3 regions of the Acidovorax sp. GW460-11-11-14-LB4 genome follow, and region 2 is predicted to be linked to each of the others. Evidence: predicted binding sites of a transcription regulator. Region 2 holds the regulator's gene; each other region holds the start of a gene.
What was found. The regulator FNR, encoded in region 2, switches genes on or off when oxygen is low (the NO sensors DNR and NnrR bind a similar motif). The targets are predictions, from matches to a motif close to TTGATNNNNATCAA.
Positions count from the first base shown of each region.

Region 1 (6,418 bases), on a different contig from region 2:
GACAGAACCAAAGAAGGGGCTCCCTTCAGAGTCCGTAGCTCTTTGTTAGGGGATATCGTAAATTCCAATATTTCATATTCTGGTGCGCCGTCAAAGGCGTTCACCGGAACCGGGTACACCGCATTCCGGGCCGCCTACGATTCGCGTACGCCAGCCGTTTTTGCAGGGGCAAACGACGGGATGCTGCATGCATTTAACGCCACGACAGGCGATGAGTTGTTCTCTTACATTCCCAGTTGGCTTGGACGTAATTTATCAGCCTTAACTGATCCTTCTTTTGCTAATAATCACCAAAACTATGTTGATGCCCCATCGGTAGTTTCAGAAGCTCAAGTCGCGAATACAGGGGCAAGTACTGATTGGAAGACGGTTCTCGTATCTGGTACTGGAGGAGGGGGCTCCGGAGTTTTCGCATTGGACGTATCCAATCCTTCCAATTTTAGTGCATCCAGTGTAATGTGGGAGTTCACTCGCGCCGACGATGAAGATATGGGTCAGGTTGTAGGCGAGCCAAAGATACTAAAAATAAAGACCAGTGGCACTAGCTCAACAGTTACATATCGCTGGTTTGCTGTAGTTGGTAGCGGGGTGAATAACTATGTTCCTGATGCGGATGGTAGATTTAGCGCTACTGGTAAGCCTGCACTCTTTCTGCTTGCGCTAGATAAGCCTTCTGGCGCAGCGTGGTCATTGGGTAATAACTACTACAAGGTTTCCGTCCCCACGGATTCCAGTTTGATTTCAAGCAATGCCACTGGATTAGCCAACTTTAGCGCTCTATATGGTACCCAAGGCGAGATGACCGATATCTACATGGGTGACCTTCATGGCGCTCTTTGGAGACTCAAATTTGCAGGCAAGGCGCCTTCAGATTGGAATATGGATAAATTGTCGTTCTTTGATAAGGGGAGCGCCGGCAGCCCTGTTCCTTATCCGTTATACATCGCCCGTACCGGAGACGCGAGTCCTAAGGTGCAGCCTATTTTTGCAGCTCCAACTCCTTTTGCCGGTCCAATTGTCGGTGGGCTGGAGTCTTTTTATGTGGTTTTCGGAACTGGTAAATATTTGGAGTCAGGTGATAATATTTCCACAACAACCCAGTCTTTATATGCTGTCTATGACAATGGCACTACTACTGCCGATGATTCACCGGCAGGGGCGAGTGTTATTACCGGCCGAGGGCGCCTGCAAGCAGGTACAGTAAACACTACCACCAAGGCCATTGCGGTAAGCGCCTTCAAGTGGGGGCGCCCGGCGACCAATGCCGATACAACTAGCCGAGCTGGTTGGTATTTTGATTTGCCAGTGTCTGGAGAAAGAATCGATCAAGCTGCACTTGATCTAGGAACATTGTCGGCTGCTGTCAACTCTAAGATCCCCGGCTCTACTACTTCGGGGGCGGGTTCTTGCTCTAACACTCTGGGTAGTGGCAACCAATATTTCTTGAGTATTAACAGTGGGTCGGGGTCCTATGTTCCCTCTAGCCTCGGTTTACTTGGCCCCCCAGTGCTTCTATCGAGCGATTCAGAGACGGTGGTTACTCCTTCCGATAGCACCGGGCGGCGCGTTCGCACGACAACATTGCGTCGCTTTACTCAAGCGCAGAGCGGCATTGATACGAGCGCGCCTCCAGTTACGACAAAAGAAACTATTGGACGCTTAAATTGGCGGCAAATTTTTAATTATCAAGATATGAAGAATGCGCCATGAATAGAGTAAAAAAATATTCCGCAGGGTTCACGTTAATTGAACTCATGATTGTTGTAGCAATCATTGGCATACTAGCTGCTGTTGCTTATCCTGCTTACACTGACTCTGTCCTCAAGGGCCGTAGAGCACAGGGCAGGACTGCCGTGGCGCAGTTAATTCAGCAACAAGAGCGCTACGCCACTCAGCAGAATTGCTACCTCGGGTTCACCACGAATTCTTCGACGGGCGCCGCGACTGCCACCTCCCCCGGCTCAGCTTGTGGGGGAGTTACCGCAACGTCTGTGCCGTTTAAGACCTTTTCGGGTGATACGTTGGCAAATTCTCATTACATATTAAGTTCAGATACTTGTCCTGCCGGTTCTAGTACCCTTTCCATTGGCGATTGCGTTAGAGTGATAGCGACACCAGTGAAGGCCGATCCCCAGGTGGGGGCGTTGCAGATGACGACTACCGGTACGAAATCGTGCACGGGTACGGCTGCAGCAACGGACCCGAAACTATGTTGGCCATGATTATGAAAAATCGTAATGCTGGTTTTACCCTTATTGAACTTATTGTCACAATAGCTATCGCAGCAGTTTTGGCAGCGCTTGCTGTGCCTAGTTTTGTTCAATATCAGCGTAATTCAGAGCTTACCTCGCTAACCAATTCGTTATTGGCCGCGGTGAATGCCGCGAAAGGTGAGGCCATGAAGACAGGTAGGAATGCGTTTGTTGTTCCCAAGGGAACTGGCTGGAATAGTGGTTGGATCGTTTACGTGGATACGAATCGTGATAATGCTTACACTGAGGGGACTGACATAGCCGTTCAAACTCAAGACGCGCTCAAGAGTTATTTCAGCATCACCGGTAACAATATTGCCGCAGGTTCGACCCCTTATATTAAATTTGATAACTCGGGCTATTCCGTGGACAACAGCGCTGCCCCTGTGGCACTTAGTTTGACCATCGCTAGGACGGACGCACCTAGTACCAGTGCGCTGGAGGAAACCCGGCGTGTGGTAGTGGCCCGTACGGGCCGGGTGAGGGCGTGCAAACCGAGTGCCGATACAAGCTGCACCAGTTCAGCGACGCAATAAACAATCCGAGGAGCACCGCACGTATTTAGGCTATCGCGTTCCCTGAAATTTTGGGCGATACGTTCAATGTTGAGTGTTTTTAAATTGTTTGAGCGGTCCGCCTTGAGCTGCAGCTTCAACCGCAACTTGCAGCTGATGCAGGTCAATATCCAAACGAAAAACTGTCTTGAAATCAGGCACCCCCTGCCTCAAGTTCAGTGCAATTCGGAGGACATAGACCATGCGTCTCGACAAATTCACCACCAAATTCCAGGAAGCCCTGAGCGATGCACAGAGCATTGCACTAGGCAATGACCACGCTTACATCGAGCCGGTACATGTGCTGCAGGCCATGCTGCAACAGGACGATGGCCCGAAGGCGCTGCTGCAGCGTGCGGGCGCCAACGTACCCGGCCTGTTGGCGGGGGCCGAGGTGGCGGTTAAGCGCCTGCCCCAGGTGCAAGGCAACGACCAGGTACAAGGTGGCCCCGAGCTGGGGCGTGTGCTCCAGGCCACCGAGAAAGAGGCCATCAAGCGCGGTGACCAGTTCATCGCCAGCGAGCTGTTTTTGCTAGCCGTGATCGACAGCAAGGGCGAAGCCGCCAAGATCGCCAAGGACAACGGCCTCACGCGCAAGAGCCTGGAGGCCGCCATCGAGGCCGTGCGCGGCGGTCAGAAGATGGACAGCGCAGAGGCCGAAGGCCAGCGTGGTGCTCTGGCCAAGTACTGCCTGGATCTCACCGAGCGCGCTCGCCTTGGCAAGCTGGACCCCGTGATTGGCCGCGACGACGAAATCCGCCGTGCCATCCAGGTGCTGCAGCGCCGCACCAAAAACAACCCTGTGCTGATCGGCGAGCCCGGCGTGGGCAAGACCGCCATCGTAGAAGGCCTGGCCCAGCGCATTGTGGCGGGCGAAGTACCCGAGAGCCTCAAGGGCAAGCGCGTGCTCAGCCTCGACATGGCCGCGCTGCTTGCGGGTGCCAAGTTCCGGGGCGAGTTTGAAGAGCGCCTGAAAAGCGTGCTCAACGAACTGGCCAAGGACGAAGGCCAGACCATCGTCTTTATCGACGAGCTGCACACCATGGTAGGCGCGGGCAAGGGCGAGGGCGCGATGGACGCGGGCAACATGCTCAAGCCCGCGCTGGCGCGTGGTGAGCTGCACTGCGTGGGGGCCACCACACTCGACGAATACCGCAAGTACATCGAAAAGGATGCAGCACTGGAGCGGCGCTTCCAGAAGATCCTGGTCGGCGAGCCCACCGTGGAGGCGACCATTGCTATCCTCCGCGGCTTACAGGAGAAGTATGAGGTCCATCACGGCGTGGACATTACCGACCCAGCGATCGTCGCTGCGGCCGAGCTGAGCAATCGCTACATCACGGACCGCTTCCTGCCTGACAAGGCGATCGACTTGATCGATGAGGCCGCGTCCAAGATCAAGATCGAGATGGACTCCAAGCCTGAGGTGATGGATAAGCTCGACCGCCGCCTGATTCAGCTGCAGATCGAGCGCGAAGCGGTGCGCCGCGAGAAGGACGAGTCCTCACAAAAACGCTTTGCGCTCATCGAGGAAGAGATCACCAAGCTGCAAAAGGAAATCGCCGACTACGACGAGATCTGGCAGTCTGAAAAGGCCCAGGCGCAAGGTAGCGCTCATGTGCGCGAGGCCATCGACAAGCTCAAGTTTCAGATCGAGGAATTCACTCGCAAAGGCGACTTCAACAAGGTGGCCGAGTTGCAATACGGCAAGCTGCCTGAGTTGGAAAAGCAGCTGAAGGAAGCCCAAGCGCAAGAGGCTGGCAAGGACGGCGCGCCCGCCACGCGCCGCCTGCTGCGCACGCAGGTGGGCGCTGAGGAAATCGCTGAAGTGGTGAGCCGCGCTACGGGCATTCCCGTGGCCAAGATGATGCAGGGCGAAAAAGACAAGCTCCTGCAGATGGAGTCCAAGCTGCACGAGCGTGTGGTGGGCCAGCAAGAGGCGATTGCCGCAGTGGCCAATGCGATTCGTCGTTCGCGCTCGGGGCTGAGTGACCCCAATCGGCCCACTGGATCGTTCCTGTTCCTCGGCCCCACGGGCGTGGGCAAGACCGAGCTGTGCAAGGCGCTCGCGGGCTTCCTGTTTGATAGCGAAGACCACCTGATCCGCGTCGACATGAGCGAGTTCATGGAGAAACACTCGGTGGCCCGTCTGATCGGTGCGCCGCCCGGCTATGTGGGCTACGAGGAGGGTGGCTACCTGACCGAGGCCGTGCGCCGCAAGCCCTACAGCGTGCTGCTGCTCGACGAGGTGGAGAAGGCCCACCCCGACGTCTTCAACGTGTTGCTGCAGGTGCTGGACGACGGCCGCCTAACCGACGGCCAGGGCCGCACCGTGGACTTTAAGAACACGGTGATCGTGATGACGAGCAACATCGGCTCGCATCTGATCCAGGCCATGGTGGGGCAGGATTCGGAAGACATCAAGGAAGCCGTCTGGGGTGAACTCAAGAACCACTTCCGGCCTGAGTTCCTGAATCGCATTGATGAGACCGTGGTGTTCCATGCGCTGGATGCCCAGCACATTGCCTCGATCGCCAAGATCCAGCTGCAGCTGTTGCAATCCCGGTTGGCGAAGATGGATTTGGAGTTGCAGGTGTCCGACGCTGCCTTGGCAGAATTGGCCAAGGTGGGGTTCGACCCCGTGTTTGGCGCACGGCCGCTCAAGCGGGCGATTCAGCAGCGCATAGAGAATCCGCTGTCCAAGCTGTTGCTGGAAGGGCGATTCCCACCCAAGAGTGTGATTCCGGTCACCGTCAACCCTGTTCTGGAGCCTGGCGTGTTCCAGTTCGGAGTCGCCCCGCAAGAGTGATGTGGGCTCGGGAAGCGGTTGCGGTGTGATTCAGCACCGCAATCTGCATCCCAAGTTGTGAAGGAGAGGTGTCGTTTGAATGATTTTGTTGCGGGTGTCGTGAGCTTTCTGTTGCGTCTGGTCGTCATTGCCATGGGCTTGGTCCTGTTTGCCAGCCTTTTGGTCGCAGCCATGTTGCTTGCGCTGGTGTGGGTGCTGCGTGCAGGCTGGGCGCGCCTGACAGGACGACCGGTGACGCCGTGGGTGATGGGTGTGGACCCACGCACAGGCTTCAGCACGGTCTTTCGGTCTACGCAGCGGTGGTCTGCTGGCCGCCGAGGCAATAGTGCGCCTGAAGGCGCCAGTGAAGACGCCGCCGCATCGCGCCGTGGCGGCATCCTGCCGGGGGCGGCACAGGTCACTGACGTAGAAGCACGCGAAGTGCGTTGACGTGGCAGTGGCGGCCGCTGCACTTTGGCTGCCACCAACCCCATTGCATGAGAGCCCCGTGGTACGAGCGTAAGCCTACGGGCGTCAACCCTAGGGCGCCTGCCTTTTTGTGACGCGCCCATCGGGGGTGTCTCCTATCATCCGTCCATGACACCAGCCGATATCCGCGCACATTTCGATCTTCAGTTCCAGGCCAGCCGTGCGCACGTGGACGTGCCGCTGCTCGTGCGGCGAGAGCGTTTGCTGCGCTTGCGCAAGTTGCTCGATGAGAATGGGCCTGTGCTGGCGGCGGCCGTGCAGGCCGACTTTGGCATGCGGTCACCCCGCCTCACGGAGGTGGCAGACTTCTTGGTGCTGCGCACCTTGCTGTCGCA
Region 1 covers NZ_JBWKYJ010000006.1:106,937-113,354, forward strand. The annotation lists gene AC07X4_RS04845 (pilus assembly protein) at 1-1,710, shown strand, start outside; gene AC07X4_RS04850 (type IV pilin protein) at 1,707-2,222, shown strand; gene AC07X4_RS04855 (GspH/FimT family pseudopilin) at 2,210-2,788, shown strand; gene clpB (ATP-dependent chaperone ClpB) at 3,009-5,615, shown strand; gene AC07X4_RS04865 (hypothetical protein) at 5,691-6,044, shown strand; gene AC07X4_RS04870 (coniferyl aldehyde dehydrogenase) at 6,192-6,418, shown strand, end outside.
Region 1: clpB (ATP-dependent chaperone ClpB) is a predicted target of FNR. The motif match lies at 2,921-2,934, and genes of this name have one in related genera.

Region 2 (6,418 bases):
CTGCCATCTCGGGCCGTTCGGTCAAGGTGGCCATTCCTGCTGTGAACGCGGCCCACGCTTGAGTCCGAAGGAGATCATTCATGTCCAACAACAACACATCTGCTTCGACCGGTTTCTCCCATGAAAAGGTGGAGACCAACAACTTTCTGATGATCGTGCTCATCCTGATCGTGATCGCCATTGGTGGTCTGGTCGAGATCGTGCCCCTGTTCTTCCAGAAGTCCACGACCGAGGCCGTCAAGGGCGTGGAGCCCTACAACGCCCTGCAGCTGGCGGGCCGCGACATCTACATCCGCGAGGGTTGCTACAACTGCCATTCGCAGATGATCCGCCCCTTCCGCGCCGAGACGCTGCGCTACGGGCACTACTCGGTGGCGGGCGAGTTTGTGTATGACCATCCCTTCCAGTGGGGCAGCAAGCGCACGGGGCCTGACCTGCACCGCGTGGGTGGCAAGTACAGCGACGAATGGCATCGCATCCACCTGAACAACCCCCGCGATGTGGTGCCCGAGTCCAACATGCCCGCGTACCCCTGGCTCGAAAAGAACCAGGTGGACCCTGCAGTGATGGCTCCCCGCATGAAGGCCCTGCGCACCGTGGGCGTGCCTTACACCGACGAGCAGATCACTGCTGCGGCGGGCGAGGTCAAGGGCAAGACGGAGCAGGACGCGCTCATCGCCTACCTGCAAGTCATGGGCCGTGCGCTCAAGTAAGCAAAGGAGATATCCCATGGACATCACCACCATGCGCATCGTCGCCACTCTGGCATCGATGGCCTGCTTCATTGGCATCTGGGTCTGGGCCTACCGAGGCCGCAACAAGGCCCGGTTCGACGAGGCAGCCCAGCTGCCTTTCGAGACAGATTGACCTTCACCAGAACGAGAACACCCCATGAGTGACTTCACCAGCAACTTCTGGTCGGTCTTTGTGACCACGCTGACCCTGGTCGGCATCATCGCCTGCGGCATCCTGCTTTGGATGGCAGGCCGCAAGAAGGTGGTTGCCACCTCCGACAACACCACCGGCCACGTCTGGGACGAGGACCTGGTCGAAATGAACAACCCCCTGCCGCGCTGGTGGGTGTGGCTGTTCGTCATCACCATCGTCTTTGGCCTGGGCTACCTGGCTGCCTACCCAGGTCTTGGCAGCTTTACCGGCAAGCTCAACTGGACGCAAAAGGGGGAGTACGAAGCCGAAATGGCCAAGGCCAAGACGGAGCTGGAGCCCCTGTATGCCCGCTTTGTATCCATGAAGCCCGAAGACGTGGCCAAGGACCCGCAGGCCCATGCCATTGGCGAGCGCTTGTTCATGAACAACTGCGCGCAGTGCCACGGCTCGGATGCACGCGGCAGCAAGGGCTTCCCGAACCTGACGGACAACGACTGGCTGCATGGCGGCACACCCGAAAAGATCCGCGAGACGCTGGAGAAGGGCCGCATCGGCAACATGCCTCCTATGGCAGCGGCCGTGGGAACCCCAGAAGACGTGCGCAACCTGTCGCATTACGTGTTGAGCCTGTCGGGTAGCCCGCACGACTCGCTGCGTGCATCGCTGGGCAAGTCCAAATTTGCGGCTTGCGCGGCCTGCCACGGCATGGATGGCAAGGGCAACCAGGCACTGGGTGCACCCAACCTGACCGACGACATCTGGCTGCATGGCTGGGGCGAGGCTGCCATCACGGCCATGATCAACAACGGAAAGGTCAACCAGATGCCTGCACAGGCCGAGAAGTTGACCGAGGCGCAGATCGGCGTACTCTCTGCCTATGTGTGGGGCCTGTCGAACAAGCAGGTGGCTGCACGTTGATATGTCCGCCGGGCGGTGCTTGAGGCACTGCCCGGGTTTTCTTTTCAGAGTAAGCCTGTCCTCCGTTCATAAAGCGACACCATGAGCACACCCAGCGAGCCTGCTCGCAAGGTCATCCCGATTACGCCAGTCGCCGCCGATGCGTCCTCTGCGGGCGAGATCATCTCGCTGTACGAAGCGCAAAAGAAGATCTACCCGCGCTCGATCAGCGGATTGTTTGCGCGCTGGCGTTGGGGCATGGTGCTTTTGACGCAGCTGGTGTTTTACGGGCTGCCGTGGTTTGAATGGGGCCAGCGCCAGATGGTGCTGTTTGATTTGGGGGCTCGCAGGTTCTACATCTTTGGCTTGGTGCTATATCCGCAGGATTTCATCTATCTCACCGGCCTTCTGATCATTTCGGCGCTGTCGCTGTTCCTCTTCACCGCCGTGGCAGGGCGCCTTTGGTGTGGCTTTGCCTGTCCGCAGACGGTGTACACCGAAATGTTCATGTGGATCGAGCACAAGATCGAAGGCGATCGCAGTGCCCGCCTCCGTCTGGACAACGGTCCCTGGACGTTCGAGAAGATCCGCAAAAAGTTTCTCAAGCAGGTGGTGTGGATCGCCGTGGCCCTGTGGACTGGGTTCACTTTCGTAGGGTACTTCGTGCCCATCCGCGAACTGGGCAGCGAGCTGCTGGCGTTTGAAGGCGGCTGGCAGATTTTCTGGGTGCTGTTCTACGGTTTTGCCACCTACGGCAACGCAGGCTTCATGCGCGAGCAGGTCTGTAAGTACATGTGCCCCTATGCGCGCTTTCAGAGCGCAATGTTTGATAAAGACACGCTCATCGTCACCTACGACCCTGAGCGTGGCGAGCAGCGCGGCCCGCGCAAGAAGAACATTGACTACAAGGCCCAGGGGCTTGGCGACTGCATTGACTGCTCGCTGTGTGTGCAGGTCTGTCCGGTGGGCATCGATATCCGGAAGGGCTTGCAATATGAGTGCATTGGTTGCGGGTTGTGTGTGGACGCCTGCAATACGGTGATGGACAAGATGCAGTACCCGCGTGGCCTGATCCGCTATTCCACCCAGAACGGCGTGGCCAAGCGCTGGACGCAGTCCCAGATGCTGCGTCGCGTGTTGCGTCCGCGTGTGCTGATCTACACCGCCGTACTGGTAGCACTGTGCGTTGCCATGCTGGCCAGCCTGGTGGTGCGCACGCCGCTGAAGGTGGATGTCGTGCGTGACCGGGCCGCGCTCTCGCGCATTGTGGCGGGGGGCAAACTGGAGAATATTTACCGGCTGCAGATCATGAATGCCACGGAGGGCGAACAGCGCTACCGCATCAGCGCGCGTGGACTGGAGGGGCTGGAGGTGGCCTCCGAGGCCGAAGTGGATATTGGCGCAGCAGAGTCGCGCTGGGTGGCCGTGCGTTTGCAGATTCCGTACGGTTCTGCCACTTCGGGCTCGCATGCGGTTCAGTTTGACGTGCAGGCCGTAGGGGCAGCTGCCCATGTGACGGAAAAATCCGTGTTTCTTGTGCCGCGTTGAGCGGCATCCCGGTGGGGCCTTTCAGGGCCGCACTTTGACCGATATTGTTGAGGAGTAGAGCACCATGTCTTCAAACCCTGCCATCGCGACACCGGCAATTCCCGTGCCCTGGTGGAAGTTCGGCCATGTGTGGCTGGTGATTGCCGGGCCTGCCATCGTGATCGTGGCTGGCTTTGTGACGCTGTGGCTGGCGATTTCTCGGCCTGACCCGGTGGTAGCCGAGGATTACTACCGCCAGGGCATTGAGATCAATAAGACCTTGGTGGCGCCGGAGAAAAGCCTGGCACCGGCCCTCAAGGCCCGCAACCATGCGGCCACCCCTGTGCAAGACCAACCACGCTGACAACCCTCCGGTCGCTGCCCCCAGCGACCCCAGGCAGCACCAGGAGACAGAACCGATATGTGGACGCAACGCCTGATGTGGATTGCATGGCCCGCCTTCTTGATGGCGGGCGTGCTGGAGATGCTGGTTTTTGCCATGGTGGACCCCCAGGACCTGCACTGGTTCGGCCAGCCCCTGGCGCTGTCACGGCAAGGGGTGTACACCCTCGCATTTTTTGTGTTTTGGGCCATCACCATGGCCACGAGCGCATTGACGACACTGCTGTCCATGTCTCCGTTCGAGGTCAACCGGTGCCCGGTGCCCGATGGGGAGCGCCCCGACGATTGCCGCAAGACATCGTCCTGCCCCTGAACCCTTTTCGCCTGCTTGTCTGGGCATGCAATGCATGCCGTTTCGCAAGAGATGGTTGTACTTGGTGCGGAACCGGCCCTCCGCGTGGAAGTGGCTCGGTGTCAGTGTCGTCAGTGGCAGGTCTGCTGGCTGTTCACGATGCGTCGCAGGGCATCGGTGTCGAGGATGCGCACATGGCGCTGTTTGACTTCCACGATCCCTTCTTCCACAAACTTGGAGAAGGTCCGGCTGACCGTTTCGAGTTTGAGGCCGAGGTAGCTGCCGATTTCTTCGCGCGTCATGCGCAACACCAGTTCCGACTGCGAGAAGCCCCGTGCATGCAGGCGCTGCACCAGGTTCAGCAAAAAGGCGGCCAGGCGTTCTTCGGCACGCATGCTGCCCAGCAGCAACATCACGCCGTGCTCGCGCACGATCTCGCGACTCATGATCTTGTGCACGTGGTGCTGCAGGGCTGTGACTTCGCGTGACAGCTCTTCAATGCGGTCGAAGGGCATGACACACACTTCGGCGTCTTCAAGTGCCACCGCATCACAGGTATGGTGGTCATTGACGATACCGTCAAGCCCGATGATCTCGCCCGCCATCTGAAAGCCCGTGACCTGGTCGCGACCGTCTTCTGTGGCCACGCAGGTCTTGAAGAACCCGGTGCGGATGGCATACAGGGACGTGAAGGACTCGCCATTGCGAAACAGCGTCCCTCCGCGTTTGACTTTGCGACGGACGGCAACCACCTCGTCAATGCGCTGGAGCTGCTCTTCGTTCAAGCCCACGGGCATGCACAGCTCGCGGAGGTTGCAGTTGGAGCAGGCGACTTTGATGGTGAGCGGGTTCATAGGCACATGGACTTGGGTTGTTGGTCGAGCATATCGTGCATGCCGTACACGAACCTGAATACAGGGCGCGGGCGAGCGGCTGACCTTCATCAAATTGTCGCCGTATCGCTTGTTGGTTCACTTGATGCAGGTCAAGGACATGTCCCGGAGCCTACGGCACAGTCAAGGTGTACGCAAGGAAATTTCCCCATGACTGCTGTTTCGCCAGATCTTCTGCGCCGCTTTGACGTGCCAGGGCCCCGTTATACGTCCTATCCAACGGCCGACCGATTTGTGGAGGCCTTCGGTCAGGAAGATTATGTGCTGGCGCTGCAACAGCGCCGTTCGGGCACGCTGGCCAAGGCCATGCCGCTGTCCCTGTACGTGCACATCCCGTTTTGCGAATCCCTGTGCTACTACTGCGCCTGCAACAAGATCATCACCAAACACCATGACCGCGCCGAGGTCTACTTGCGCTATCTGAGCCGCGAGATCGACCTGCACACCGCGCACTGTGGCGTAGGACAGGTGGTGAGCCAATTGCACCTGGGCGGTGGCACGCCCACCTTCCTCTCCGATGCGGGCTTGCGGGAGCTGATGGCCATGCTCAAGCGCAGCTTCACGCTGGCGCCCGGGGGCGAATACTCGATCGAAGTGGATCCGCGCACGGTCAACTCCGAGCGTCTGGCGCTCCTGGCTGAATTGGGCTTTAACCGCCTGAGTTTTGGCGTGCAGGACTTTGATGCCGAAGTGCAAAAGGCCGTGCACCGCATTCAGCCTGCAGAGCAGGTTTTTGCACTGGTGGAGTCCGCCCGCTCGCTGGGATTTGATTCGGTGAACGTGGACCTGATCTACGGCCTGCCGCGCCAGACGCCAGAGTCTTTTGACCGCACGCTGGCGCAGGTGGCGCAGCTGCGGCCTGACCGCATTGCGTTGTATGCCTATGCACACTTGCCGGAGCGTTTCAAGCCACAGCGTCGCATCATCTCCGCCGAATTGCCCACAGGCGCGAGCAAGCTGTCCATGCTCTCGCGCTCACTCGATGCGTTCATGGACGCTGGGTATGTCTATGTGGGCATGGACCACTTTGCTCTGCCTACCGACGCACTGGCTGTGGCCAAGCGCCAGGGACGCTTGCACCGCAACTTCCAGGGCTACAGCACGCAGCCAGACTGCGACCTGATTGGGCTGGGCGTATCGGCCATCGGCCGGGTAGGGGCGACTTACAGCCAGAACTCGAAGACGCTGGACGAGTACTACGACTTCCTGGACCAGGGGCGGCTACCTGTGGTCCGCGGGCTCGCCCTGACCCGCGACGACCTGGTGCGCCGCGCGGCCATCATGGCCCTGATGTGCCAGGGCGAGCTGCTGTTCGAGCCGATGGAGCAGGCGTGGTTGATCGATTTCCGCCAGTACTTCGCAGCAGAGTTGGCGCAGCTGGAGGGTATGCAGGAGCAGGGGTTGGTACGGGTGGGGCCGGAGGGCATTGAAGTGACCGCCACCGGGTGGTTCTTCGTGCGCGGTATCGCCATGGTTTTTGACCGTTATCTGCAGGCGGACCGCAACCGCGCCCGGTTTT
Region 2 covers NZ_JBWKYJ010000018.1:43,520-49,937, reverse strand. The annotation lists gene ccoN (cytochrome-c oxidase, cbb3-type subunit I) at 1-62, shown strand, start outside; gene ccoO (cytochrome-c oxidase, cbb3-type subunit II) at 81-713, shown strand; gene AC07X4_RS09455 (CcoQ/FixQ family Cbb3-type cytochrome c oxidase assembly chaperone) at 730-867, shown strand; gene ccoP (cytochrome-c oxidase, cbb3-type subunit III) at 892-1,806, shown strand; gene ccoG (cytochrome c oxidase accessory protein CcoG) at 1,888-3,333, shown strand; gene AC07X4_RS09440 (FixH family protein) at 3,398-3,676, shown strand; gene AC07X4_RS09435 (hypothetical protein) at 3,734-4,027, shown strand; gene fnr (fumarate/nitrate reduction transcriptional regulator Fnr) at 4,138-4,860, opposite strand; gene hemN (oxygen-independent coproporphyrinogen III oxidase) at 5,050-6,418, shown strand, end outside.

Region 3 (6,418 bases), on a different contig from region 2:
CGCAACCCTGCCGACATCGCATACGTCGCTGCAACGCCTCCAGGCGCTGCTGCAGGCCGCTCCGCAGGTGGAGCTGGTGATCGAGAACGACCAGACCGCCACCGCCGGCACGCTGGCCGCCATGCAGGCGTTTTTTGCAGCCCAGGCGCAGGCGGGGCTCAGCCTGGGCATGACCTTTGACATGGGCAACTGGCACTGGCAGGGCGAATGCCCGCTGCAGGCCGCGCAGGCACTGGCACCCTATGTGCGCTATGTGCACTGCAAGGGCGTGCAGCGCCTGCCCGCCAAGTGGGTGGCGGTGCCGCTGGCCGATTCGGTGGCGCCCTGGCGCGCCGTGCTGCGTGCCTTGCCAGCCGATGTGCCGCATGCCATTGAATATCCGCTGGTGGGTGACGACCTGGTGGCTGTCACGCGCGAGCAGGTGGCCTTTATCCGCGCTGCACGGGAGGCCGCATGACCACGCCGGCCTTCGATGTTGCACTGTTTGGCGAGGCCATGCTGCTGCTGGTGGCCAACGAGCCCGGCCCGCTGGAGAACGCCACCGGCTTTCACAAGCGCACGGCCGGGGCTGAGACCAATGTGGCCATCGGCCTCGCGCGCCTGGGCCTGAAGGTGGGCTGGGCCAGCCGTCTGGGCACCGACTCCATGGGCCGCGCGCTGTTGGCCGCCATGCAGGGCGAAGGCATCGATTGCTCCCACGTGGTGTGTGATGCCTCGCAGCGCACGGGCTTCCAGTTCAAGGAGCGCGTGATGGATGGCCGCGACCCGCAGGTGGAATACCACCGCAAGGGTTCTGCCGCCAGCCAGATGGGGCCCGCCGATGTGGACGAGCCCTGGCTTCGGTCTGCACGCCACCTGCATGCCACAGGCGTGTTTGCCGCCATCTCCGACACCAGCCTGCAGGCCGCCATCCGCACGCTGGAGGTGATGCGTGCTGCAGGCCGCACCATCTCCTTCGACCCCAACCTGCGCCCCACTTTGTGGTCGTCGCCCGAGACCATGCGCCACTGGATCAACACCCTGGCCACCTATGCCGACTGGGTGCTGCCGGGCATGGAAGAGGGCGTGTTTTTGACCGGCGAAACCACTCCAGAGGGCGTGGCACGCTTTTACCGTGAGCGCGGCGCCAAGCTGGTGGTGGTCAAGCTCGGGCCCGAGGGCGCGTACTACGACAGCGACGTGGCCGGCACCGGCCGCGTGCCCGGCGTGCCAGTGGCCCAGGTGGTGGACACCGTGGGCGCGGGCGATGGCTTTGCGGTGGGCGTGATCAGCGCTTTGCTGGAAGGCCTGACTGTGCCCGCCGCCGTGCGCCGTGGCGCCTGGATTGGTGCCCGCGCCGTGCAGGTGCTGGGCGACACCGAGGGGCTGCCCAACCGCGCCCAGCTGCAGGAGGCGGGCCTGTGAGCCTGCCGCTACCTTCAACAGACGGCAGCACAAGCCCAGCGCGCAAGCAAGTGCTGGTGTTTCGCGAGCTGCCGCCCGACCAGCTCGCGCGGTTGACTGCCGTGCACGACGTGACAGTGGCCGACCCGCGCAAGCCCGACGAGCGCGCGCGGTTTGACGCAGCGCTGGCGCAGGCGCATGGGCTCATCGGCTCCAGCTTTCCCATCGATGCCGCCGTGCTGGCACGTGCGCCCCGGCTGCAGGCGGTGTCCAGCATTTCGGTGGGCGTGGACAACTACGCGCTGGACGTGCTGCAGGCGCGCGGCATCATGCTGTGCCACACCCCCGGAGTGCTCGACGAAACGGTGGCAGACTCGGTGTTTGCCCTCCTCATGGCCACCAGCCGCAGGCTGGTGGAGCTGTCGCAGCTGGTGCGCGAGGGCCGGTGGACCAAGAATATTGGAGAAGACCTGTTTGGCAGCGATGTGCATGGCAAGACGCTGGGCCTGCTCGGATTTGGCCGCATTGGCCAGGCCGTGGCGCGCCGCGCCGCACTGGGGTTCGGCATGCCGGTGATGTACCACGCCCGCCGCCCGGTGGACCTGGCGACCCAGGCCCCTGAGTTACAGGGCAAGGCCATCCACACGCCGCTGCCTGCGCTGCTGGCGCAGTCGGACTTTGTGGTGGCCATGCTGCCCTTGTCGGACAGCACACGGGGCATGGTCAACGCCGAACTGTTTGCAGCCATGAAGCCCGGCGCCATCTTCATCAACGGCGGCCGGGGTGCCACCGTGGTGGAGCAAGACCTGCTGCACGCGCTGGACCATGGCCCGCTGCGCGCAGCGGGGCTGGATGTGTTTGCCACCGAGCCGCTGCCGCTGGCGTCGCCCCTGCGCACCCACCCGCGCGTGACCCCGCTGCCGCACATTGGATCGGCCACGCACGACACGCGCCATGCCATGGCCGCGTTGGCCACCACCAACCTGCTGCAGGCCCTGGCGGGCGAACGGCCCGCTGCTGTGTACAACGCCGTGCCCGCATGAGCCCGCCGACACCCGCGCCCTCCACCGCGCCGCGCGTCCGTCCCACCATCGCCGATGTGGCGGCCGAGGCCGGTGTGTCCAAGGCCACGGTGTCGCGTTACTTCAACCACCGCGAACGCCTGCTCAGCCCCGACATTGCCGCGCGGGTCGAGGCGGCCATCGCCAAGCTGGCTTATGTGCCCAGCCCCATGGCCCAGGCGCTGAGCCATGGCCGCTCGCGGCTCATTGGCCTGGTGGTGGCCGACATCACCAACCCCTATTCGGTGGCTGTGCTGCGCGGGGCCGAGAAAGCCTGCCAGGACGCGGGCTACCTGGTCATGCTGTTCAACCTGGGCAACGACCGCGAGCGCGAGCGCGCGGCCATCGACGCGCTGGCCAGCTACCAGGTGGATGGCTTCATCCTCAATACGCTGGGGCAGGGCGAGGGGCAGGCGGATGTGAACACCTTGCACGGCAAGCCCGCCGTGCTGGTGGACCGGCGCCATGCCGGGCTGGCTGCAGACTTCGTCTCGCTGGACAACCAGGGCGCCATGCGCGAAGCCTGCGCCCATCTGCAGCAGCAAGGCTGGCAGCGCCTGCTCTACATCACCCAGCCCTTGCTGGGTGTGAGTTCCCGCATCGAGCGCACGGAGGCCTTTCGTGCGCTGGTGTCCTCCAAGGGCTCGGCGGTGCGCGGCACAGTGCTGGAGCTGGCGGCCGAACAGGGCGACGACGTACTGGACCAGGCACTCACCGATCTGCTGCGGCAGGCCCGGCCCGGTGAGCGCTGCGCGGTGGTGGCGGGCAATTCGGTGGTCACGCTGCGGGTGGCAGCGTCCGTCTCGCGCCTGGGGTGGACGTTTGGGCAACAGCTGGGTTTCGTAGGCTTTGACGACCCCGAATGGGCGTCGCTGATCCGGCCCGGCCTGAGCGCGGTGGCCCAGCCCACCGATGCCATCGGGCAACGCGCAGCGCAGTGCCTGCTGGAGCGCATCAACGGCCTGGAAGGCCCTGCGCGCGAGAGCCTGCTGCCCGGGCTGCTGGTGGTGCGCGGATCTTCGTTGGGGCCTGGGGGCGCGCCAGACCCGGGTTGAACGCACTGCATTCCGCAAAGGCCTGCGGTATGCTTTGCGGCCCTCGCCCTGGTGCATCGCCGGGGCCTCTTTTTTCGCCTTCATCCTTCAGGTGCGCCCTGTGCCAAATCCCTCTCTGGACACCTCCCGCATCCGCGCCATCTCCATCGATCTGGACGACACGCTCTGGCCCATCTGGCCCACCATCACGCGGGCCGAAAGTGTGCTGCTGGACTGGCTGACCCACCACGCGCCCGCCACAGCGGCACTCTTCTCGGACACCGAGGCCCTGCGCGCCATCCGCAACCAGATGGTGACCCTGCGCCCTGACCTGAAGGGCGACCTGAGCGCGTTGCGGCGCGAGTCCATCCGGCTGGCGCTGACGCAGGCCGGTGACGAGCCCGCGCTGGCCGAACCGGCGTTTGATTTGTTCTTTGCCGAGCGCCAGCGGGTGGAGCTGTTTGCCGATGCGCACGATACGCTGGCTTTCTTGTCAGCGCGCTACCCGGTGGTGGCGGTGTCCAACGGCAATGCCGATATTCACCGCATCGGCATCGGCCACTACTTTCGCCACAGCATCAGCGCGTCGGACTTTGGCATCGCCAAACCCGATGTGCGCATCTTCCATGCGGCCGCCACGGCCGTTGATGTGCTGCCCCACGAGGTGCTGCACGTGGGCGACGACGCCACACTGGATGCGCAGGGCGCACTGAATGCCGGCATGCAGGCGGTGTGGATCAACAGTGCCAACCACCCCTGGCCGCACGACGACACACCGCCCCATGCCACGGTGGACAGCCTTACCGCGCTGTGCCGGCTGTTGGCCTGACCGGTTTCGCTGGGTTCGGTTTCTTGCCTCAGGTCAAGGTTTGGGCGCGCGGCGGTTGATGCCGCTGCCTGATCAGGTCACACTCCATCGTCGCTCAGCGACCCCTCCCACCATGCCCCGTACTCCCCCTCCGTTGCCCGCCATCCGCACCATCGGCATGATGCAGCCCATGACCTGGCTGGTGCTGGCCTGGCGCGACATGGCGCGGGCGGGCTGGATCAGTTTTGCGCATGGCCTGGCACTCACACTGTTTGGTGCCGCCATCTTTGCCGTGGCGCACCACCGCTTCTGGCTGCTGGCGGGGGCTCTGTCGGGTTTCCTGGTGGTGGCGCCGGTGCTGGCCACCAGTCTGTATGCGCTGAGCCGCGCGCTGGAGCGTGGCGAAGCCGCAAACCTGGGCGTGGTGCTCAAGACCTGGCTCAACTGGCAGAACAGCCATGTGAACAAATGGGGCAGCGACTACTGGTGCATGCTGCAGTTCGGGGCCCTGCTGGCGCTGGCCGCCTCGGGCTGGGTCATGACCTCGGCGGCGCTCATTACGCTGCTGGCGCCCGTGCCCATCGAGACACCGCTCGACTTTTTGCGCCACGTGGTCATGGCGCGTGACGGCTGGTTGTTTGAAATCTGGCTGGCGCTGGGCAGCCTGATGGCCGCGCCCATTTTTGCGTCCAGCGTGGTGGCCATGCCTCTGCTGCTGGACCGCCGCGCCACGCTGCTGCAGGCGGTGCTCACCGGCTGGCAGGCGGTCATCACCAACCCGCTGCCGATGGCGTTCTGGGCAGCGATCATCCTGGGCTTTACCTTGCTGGGCCTGGGTTCCCTGCTGCTGGGCCTGATCGCTGTGATGCCCATGCTGGGGCATGCCAGCTGGCACGCATACCGCGACCTGGTGGATGCATCCAGCCTGCCCGAGCGTGACCTGGTGGCCCCCGCAGTGTCAGCTGCCCCTGTGCGCCGGCCTGGAGGGACATCGTGATTTTTGGATTTACCGAGGCGCAGATCTCGGGCTTCTTCCTCACCTACGGGGTGGGGGCGTTCATCGCCTACATGCTGTTCATCATCGGGCAGCTCGCGTGGGAATCGAAGGCCGGACGCTTTGGCACTTTTGTGCTCTTCCTGGGCCTGGGCGTGGGTTTTCTGGGATTCCTGGCCAAGGTGGTGATTCAGTGGTGGCTGGAGCGGTAGCGGGCCACACGGCCCGTTGCTCAACGCCAGGCGCACCCAACCGCGATCTGTCCGGGGTCTGGCACTGAGGCCTGCGCATTCATTTCTTTCCGTTGTGTTTTGTTTCATGTAGAAACTAATTGCAATGGCTGGAGGTGGTTGTGATGCTTCGTAACTCCCTGATCGTCGTCGTCCTGGGGCTGCTGGCCGAGGCGGCGGAAGCCCTGTCCCTGGGCGCGCCGCAAGGCAAGGTGTGGCTGGGACAGCCCATCGACCTGGGCTTTGAAGTCCAGCTGGACCCCGGCATGTCGGTGGACGCCTTGTGCCCGCAAGCGCGGCTGGTGTCTGGCGATGTGGCCGTGCCGGCAGGCCGTGTCCAGGTGAGCGTGCGGCCGGGCGAACCGGAGCGCAATCCGGTGCTGCGGGTGCAGTCCTCCCATCTGGCCGACGAGCCGGTGCTGACGGCCCAGGTTTCTGTCCATTGCACGGGCCGGGTGACGCGCGAATACACCTTTCTGGCCGATCTGCCCGCCACCGTTGCTGCCGGGCTGAGGCCAGTGGCGATTCCCTGGGAGGTGCCGTTGGCAGATGCCTCCCCATCACGGGCGGCTGGGGTGGTTGCCGGAGAAGCGTCTTCTGCAACCGCAATGGGCCCCTCGCGGCCGCGCAAGGCGTTGGCCGCCAGCCGGGTAGCCCGCAAGGGCACGAAACTGGCCGCAAAGTCAGCCGGGGCTCCCGTTGCGCGCAGCCGGTCCGCTGACACAGCGGCAGTGGCTTCCGTGACCAGCACTGCGCAGACGGCGCCTCACGAGCCACCCAGCACCGTGCCCAGCATGGCGCCCGAGGCCGCAGCAGCGCCCCCCGCACAGGCGTCGGCATCGTCCACCGCCTCGTTGGCTCCAGCAGCGGCACCTGTTGCGCCTGGACCGTCCAAGCCCCGGCTGGTG
Region 3 covers NZ_JBWKYJ010000073.1:10,041-16,458, reverse strand. The annotation lists gene AC07X4_RS20140 (sugar phosphate isomerase/epimerase family protein) at 1-457, shown strand, start outside; gene AC07X4_RS20135 (sugar kinase) at 454-1,404, shown strand; gene AC07X4_RS20130 (2-hydroxyacid dehydrogenase) at 1,401-2,426, shown strand; gene AC07X4_RS20125 (LacI family DNA-binding transcriptional regulator) at 2,423-3,499, shown strand; gene AC07X4_RS20120 (HAD-IA family hydrolase) at 3,600-4,307, shown strand; gene AC07X4_RS20115 (DUF2189 domain-containing protein) at 4,420-5,283, shown strand; gene AC07X4_RS20110 (DUF2788 domain-containing protein) at 5,280-5,492, shown strand; gene AC07X4_RS20105 (type IV pilus assembly protein FimV) at 5,636-6,418, shown strand, end outside.
Region 3: AC07X4_RS20115 (DUF2189 domain-containing protein) is a predicted target of FNR. The motif match lies at 4,331-4,344, and genes of this name have one in related genera.